DNA from 2 places in the Rhodoferax fermentans genome. Region 1 is predicted to be linked to the other one. Evidence: riboswitches for the same ligand, from Rfam matches in the RefSeq annotation. Region 1 holds a riboswitch; the other holds the start of a gene.
The links. Region 1 has a riboswitch for cyclic di-GMP ahead of RF819_RS05565 (chemotaxis protein CheW). Riboswitches for the same ligand answer to the same signal wherever they lie in the genome.
Positions count from the first base shown of each region.

Region 2: linked by a shared signal. The riboswitch ahead of RF819_RS11245 (S8 family peptidase) and the one ahead of RF819_RS05565 (chemotaxis protein CheW) in region 1 are both predicted to bind cyclic di-GMP.

Region 1 covers NZ_MTJN01000002.1:1,140,804-1,144,207, reverse strand. The annotation lists gene RF819_RS21875 (methyl-accepting chemotaxis protein) at 1-1,458, opposite strand, end outside; gene RF819_RS05565 (chemotaxis protein CheW) at 1,483-2,004, opposite strand; cyclic di-GMP riboswitch class I at 2,177-2,268, opposite strand; gene RF819_RS05560 (hypothetical protein) at 2,357-2,812, opposite strand; gene RF819_RS05555 (YgjP-like metallopeptidase domain-containing protein) at 2,923-3,404, opposite strand, start outside.
Region 2 covers NZ_MTJN01000002.1:2,391,736-2,395,139, forward strand. The annotation lists gene RF819_RS11245 (S8 family peptidase) at 1-1,487, opposite strand, end outside; cyclic di-GMP riboswitch class I at 1,559-1,651, opposite strand; gene RF819_RS11250 (LysR substrate-binding domain-containing protein) at 1,816-2,754, opposite strand; gene RF819_RS11255 (acyl-CoA dehydrogenase) at 3,027-3,404, shown strand, end outside.

The DNA.
Region 1 (3,404 bases):
TTGCTGGGTGGCCTGGTCCATCTGCTGGATGGCTTCACCCACCTGGCCTACACCCTGGCTTTGTTCGACGCTGGCGGCGCTGATCTCGCCCATGATGTCGTTGACCCGGCGAATGGAGGCCACGACCTCGGTCATGGTGGTACCGGCCTGATCGACCAAAGCTGTGCCTTGTTCAACGCGCTCCACACTGGCGCTGATCAGGGTCTTGATTTCTTTGGCGGCTTCGGCACTGCGCCCGGCCAGACTGCGCACCTCGCTGGCCACCACCGCAAAACCACGGCCCTGTTCACCCGCACGAGCGGCTTCGACAGCAGCATTCAACGCGAGGATGTTGGTCTGGAAAGCGATGCCATCGATCACGCTGATGATGTCGCTGATCTTGCGGCTCGATTCGTTGATGCCCTTCATGGTGTCGACCACCTGGGCGACGACTTCACCGCCCTTGATGGCCACCGAGCTGGCGTTTTGGGCGAGCTGGTTGGCTTGACGGGCGTTGTCGGCGTTTTGTTTGACGGTGGAGCCGAGTTCTTCCATGGAGGCGGCGGTTTGTTCCAGGGCGCTGGCCTGGGACTCGGTGCGTGAAGACAAGTCATGGTTGCCCTGGGCGATTTCGGCGCTGGCGGTGGAGACCGATTCGGAGCCCTGGCGCACGGTGCTGACAACCTTGACCAAAGCCGCTTGCATACGTGCCAGATTGGCCATGACGCTGCTGCTGTCGCCGCTGCGCAAGGGCAGACGCACGCTGAGGTCGCCATCAGCCACACGGGTCGCCACCTCGGACAGGGCGCGGGGCTCGGCACCCAGGGCGCGTGACAGGTCACGCGTGATCAGCCAGGCCACCGTGCCGCCAATCAGCAGCATCAGCGTGGCACAGACCACCATCAGGAGGGCATCTGCGGTTGCGGAGGCCATCGCCTCTTTGGCCAGACTGCTTGCCAGTTCGTCCTGCATTGCCCGTGAATCGTCCAGGGCCTTGAAAATCGGAATCTGCAAGGGAAGAACCTCCCCAATCAGCACGGCCCCCGCCCCGGTTTGTTGACCCTTTTCTGCCATGTCTATGACCCGGTCAATGGCGGCGTTGTAGGCGTCCCGTTTATCGCTGGTGATCTTCAGCAGTTCAACGGCTTTGGGAACGACGATTTCTTTTTCCAACTTGCTCTGGATATCTGCATTGACCGCACGCAGATCGGCAATTTTTTTCTTCTCACCTTCCTGGAAATCGGGGTCGTTGATGATGACGGCATTGCGCGCATAGAGAGCGGCGGCGTTGTAGTTGTCTTTTAGGGTGCTGAACTGTGACACCTTGACCATGCGCTCATTGGCCACCAGGTCCAACTGCGATGCCAGTGCGCGCATCTCCCACGCTGAAAAGGCGGCGATCACGATGCCGATCAGAATCACCAAACCAAAACCCAATGCCAGACGGGTGGCGATTTTTATGTTGCGTAAACTTGACAAGAAACTACTCCAAATAACGAAATATCAGACGTTGGCATCAGCCACCAGCCCCATGTCGGCACTGGACATGAGTTTTTCGATGTCCAGCAGCACCAGCATGCGTTGTTGTTCGGTCTGCTCCACGGTGGCAATACCGATGATGTGCTGGGTGTTGACCGCCCCATTGAAATCAGGCGCGGGTTTGACATCCGCTGCCTGGATCGCCACCACGTCTTGCACCGCGTCCACCACCATGCCCACCACCCGGTTGGCCACGTTGAGCACAATCGTCACGGTCTGGCTGTTGTAGGCCACCTCGGCCATCTCGAACTTCAGGCGCATGTCCAGAATTGGCACGATGACACCGCGCATGTTGAGCACCCCCAGGACGTAGGGCGGCGCGTTGAACATCCGGGTCGAGGTCTCGAAACCCCGGATCTCCTGCACCTTGAGGATGTCAATGCCGTACTCCACCGAGCCGAGCTGAAAGCTCAGGTACTCGCGCGGGGGCGTGGTTGAGGGGGTTGGGCTGGCAGAGCCCGTGTTGTTGATCGCGGTGTTTTCCATGATGACCCAGTCCTTGTGGTGGATGCCATCAACACATCAAGGCGCCTCTTAACAGGCCCCGACACTGTGACAGCGGTGGCAAACAAAAAAGGAAAAGCGCGGGTAAGGCAAACAGCCACGGACCGTGACCATGCGAAGAGGTGTGGTGCCAGCGTGGCTGGTGTTCGACCTGTTCGGCAACCCCGCTGTCTTTTCTGCCTGTGGCAGGTGTCAGACCGGAGGCTTTGCGACCTTGGCTTTCGCTCAAGTGTGCCAAAAAAGCCACATTTTACTAGGGTTTTCCCTTGTTTTCCGTGGTCGGGTGGCGTGCGTGGCCTGGTGCCGCTTGGGTGCTCCAGCTGTGCCGGTGACGCTACAACCAGCGGCCAATCTTGTTTTTTCTCAAAAGAAACAAGCTGAGCACAAAGGCCAGCCAGAGCAGTGCCACGTAGATCCAGATGGCCTGGTGGGCCCGGGCAAGGGCCTCTTCAACCGGTGACAGATACGAGAGCTCTCGACCATCCACCACGGCAGAGAGCACGAGGTGATCCTCCAGGAAGGAGGTTTTGATGAGTTTCAAATGGGACAGCGTGGGCTTGGTGCTGTCCACCAGCGCACACAGCTCGGTGTTGACCTTGCATTGGATCTTGATGGCGCCTTCGGGGCATTGAACCTGCAACTTGGTCTGCGCTGCGGTGAAGCGTGTGGACTCTGCGTTGGCGCTGCAGGTCTGGGTGTAGCCGGTATGGATGTCCGGGAACCGGGCGGCATCCACGGTCAGCAGACAGGCCAGCACAAACAGCAGGAGGGAGGCGGTGAGACGTTTCATTGGGACAGATTCAAAATACAGTGTTGTGTAGCGGGTTTAAACAGAGCGGCGACTGGATACCCTTGGCAAGGGTAGAGGGATTGATCCCACTTGCCTGTGTCCATCACCTCTCAACCGGGCGTGCTGGTGGCGGTGGCCCACAACCGCGCTCCCGACACTTCCAGGTGGGTCAGGTACACCCGCACCTCAAACTCGAGCTGGTGGTAACGCGGCTCCATGTAGGTACACAGCTGGTAAAACGCCTTGTCGTGCTGGCGTTCCTTGAGGTGGGCGAGTTCATGCACGCTGATCATTTTCAAAAACTCTTCGGGCGCCTGTTTGAACAGGCTGGCCACGCGGATCTCACGCTTGGCCTTGAGTTTGTTGCCTTGCACCCGGCTGATCGTGGTGTGGGTGCCCAGCGCGTGTTGCACCACCTGGAGTTTGTTGTCAAACGCCACTTTGGCCAGCGGTTCGGCGCCGCGCAGGTGCTCGGATTTCAGCGCCTGCACATAGTCAAACAGCGCCTTGTCGGTGCGCACCGTGTGGCCCTGTGGGTACTTTTGGCGCAGCCAGTCAGCCACGCGGTCTTGTTGCAGCATCTGCTCAACCT
Region 2 (3,404 bases), 1.3 Mb from region 1:
AAGCTGGCGGCTGTCCCGCCGGTGCCAAAGCCATACGAAGTACCACGGTCGTTGGAAAAGCTGTAGCTCATTTTTCCCAGCTTGTTGGAAGACGTGGCCTCGGTGTTGCTCCACAAGTTCTGCACCAGGGTGGACTCGGCGTATTCAGCTGAGAACTTGACACCGTTGGCGCTGACGGTGGAGGCGGCTGCCGTGGGTGTGGCGCTGGTCTTGACCGTAGATGAGCTCACGGCGCTGGACAGGTAAACCACAAATGCCCGGTTGAACTTGTCGACCGCCAGGGTCTTGGTTCCTTTTAAACCCGAGGCCAGACCGGCCTTGGAACTGGCCAGAGACGAGCCCGCAAAGTTCACCTTGGCGCCGGTTTTGGTGCCCACGTTGAGGTTGCCGATCGGCTGCAGGGACGCACCCACGTTGACCAGACCCCAACCGTACATGCTGTCGGGTGTTTTGCGGGCCGCACAGACCGCCGCACTCACCGGGTCACTGCACAAGTGGGTGGCTGACTGGAAAATGATCTGGGCGATGTCTGTGGCGGGCAAGAAGTTCCAGTTGCTTTTGATCAAGGCTGCCTGGCCCGCCACGACGGGCGTGGCCATCGAGGTGCCAGACATGTAGGCGTAGCTGTTCTGCGCATAGGGGGTGGAGTAGCTGGACGCCACATTGACGCCAGGTGCAAACACCGTCCAGTTGGCCAGGGTTGGGTCGTAGTTGCTGAACGACGCGCGCCGGTTGTTGGCATCAAGCGCACCCACCGCAATGATCTGCCCCTTGGCCCAGCTGGCTTTGGCAAAAGCCGCAGGCCAACTGCCGCTGGCCCGGCCATCGTTGCCCAGCGCAGCCGTGATCAGGGTGCCCTTGGTCACCGCGTTCTGGATGTTGCTCTGCATGGCTGCAGCACTGGAACCCAGGCTCAGCGACAGGATGGGTGCCTTTTGCACATTGACCACCCAGTCAATGCCTTTGCCAATGGTCACACTGCTGGAGCTGCCGGTGGTGAACACCTTGGCCATCACGAGTTTGGCGCCGGGCGCCACGCCTTCCAGCAAACCGCCGCTGGTGGTGCTGCCCGCGATGATGCCCGAGACGTGGGTGCCATGCCCCATCTGATCGGTCACATCGGTGCCGCCGGTGAAAGCGTTGTAGGTGGCTTGCACCCGACCTCTGAGGGCTGGGTGGCTGACTTGCAGGCCGGAGTCGACCACCCCGACCGTCACCCCTGTGCCATTGCCGGAGGCCAACTGGTTGGCATAGGGTTTGTTGATTTGGTTGAGCCAGCCCTGGTAGGCGCGGGCGGTTCTTTCGGCCGCAGTGGGTGCCGCCTTGACCAGGGTGGCGCCCGAGGTGACCGGTGTGGGTGTGGCCAGTGTCCGCAGCTCGGTGCTGTCCTCTTCAGTCAGCTCCAACGCCAAGGGGTCATCCAGAGCCAGGGCGTTGCCACACAGGGCGGCCATGATGGCAGCAGTGAGGGTGTTGAGTTTGAACATATTGCATCCTTGAAGGTTCAGTTACCAAAAAGCAACGCAATACCAAAGCCAGGCCATGTCGGTGGCCCGGTTCCGGCAACCCCGCTGGCATGGCACTGTGCGATCAGTGCCGAAGCCCGGTGGCTTTGCGTCCCTGACTTTCGTCAGGTTTGCCTGTGTCAGCGTGGCCCTTTCGGGGGTAGCCACAGCTGACAACAAAAAATTGCGATTCCAGGGAAAAGCAACGTGAGTCTATGGCTTGCCACCTGGATTGGCAATAATTTTGATAAAAACCAATGAAAAATAACGGTTAATAATGTTTATTGCCATTTGTAACTGTTTATTGTATTCACAGGTGTGGTGTGGGCTGAGGCGATAGGGGCGTGTTGGCCACCTGCACAGCTTGCAACAACCAGTTCACAAACACCTGCAAGGCCGGTGGCTGCTCGTCATGCTCAGGGCAGACCAGCGCATAACTGCGCCCGCTGGCCAGCGCTTGCGGGCAGGCCACCACCAGTTCACCGTGCGCCAGCTCGTTTTCCACCAGCAGTCTGGGCACCAGCGCCAGACCCATGCCGTGTACCGCTGCCGCAGCGGTCATAGAAAACAGCTCAAAACGGGCGCCCGAGTGCGCCTGGGGCGCGCTCACCCCCTGCGCCTCAAACCACTGCCGCCAGGCATCGGGCCGGGTGCTTTGTTGTAACAGCGGCAGGCTCGCAATCGCTTCGGGCGACAGGCTGCTTGAACCTTGCAGCAGGCTGGGTGCACACACCGGCAGCACCAGTTCGTCGAGTAACTGGATCGCTCGGGTGCCGGCCCATTGGGCAATTTGCTCCGGCGTGCCGGCGTACAGCGCGGCATCAAACGGGGTGTCGGCAAACAGGAAGGGCCGGGTGCGTGTTTCGATGTGGACGGTCAGCTCGGGCTGCAACTGTTGGAGTTGGGGCAAGCGCGGGATCAGCCAGCGGGTGGCAAAGGTCGGCACCGCTGCCAGATGCAGGCTCAGCGCACCACTTTGGCGGCTCATCACATCGAGCGTGTCCTGCTCCAGCGCCTGCAGACGCAGGCTGACCTGGGCCGCATAGTCGCGCCCTCGTTCGGTCAGGCTCACGCCGTGGCGGGTGCGTTTGAACAGCGCCACGCCCACAAAGTCTTCCAGCGCGCTGAGCTGGCGCGAAACCGCCCCCTGGGTCAGCGCCAGCTCTTGGGCGGCGCGGGTGTAACTCTGATGCCGGGCGGCGGCCTCAAAACAGGCCAGGGCTTGGAGGGAGGGGATTTTTCTGCGCATGATGTGTGCAATATACATAAGAGCCATCAAAGCGGGGCGTGAGTCTGTTCATTTGATATAGCGTTCTAACCTTATGAATAGAGGACTTGAGTGCCATTTGTCCGACATGCTTGGGTAAAAACAGAGACTCGTGTCAAGCCCTTATATGAATGAATCACATATCTGGGTGACAACAAATCGTTTGTGATGCGAGGGGCTGCGCGCTACCATGGTCGCCAAGCTCTGTGCTTTGCCTTGTGCACACCCGTTTCACCATCCACCGAAAGACTCCCATGGCCCACGCGACCTTCCATTGGCAAGACCCCTTTTTGCTGGAACAGCAGCTCACCGATGACGAGCGCATGGTCAAGGACGCTGCTGCCGCGTATTGCCAAGACAAGTTGCAGCCGCGCGTGATTGAGGCCTTTCGCCAGGAGCAGACCGACCCGGCCATCTTCCGTGAGATGGGTGAACTGGGCTTGCTGGGGCCAACGATCCCTGAGGCTTATGGTGGCCCGGCGCTGAACTACGTGTCCTACGGCCTGATCGCGCGGGAGGTCGAGCGCGTGGACAGCGGTTACCGCAGCATGATGAGTGTGCAAAGTTCTCTCGTGATGTTGCCAATTTTTGAGTTTGGCCTTGAGGCCACGCGCCAGAAATACCTGCCCAAG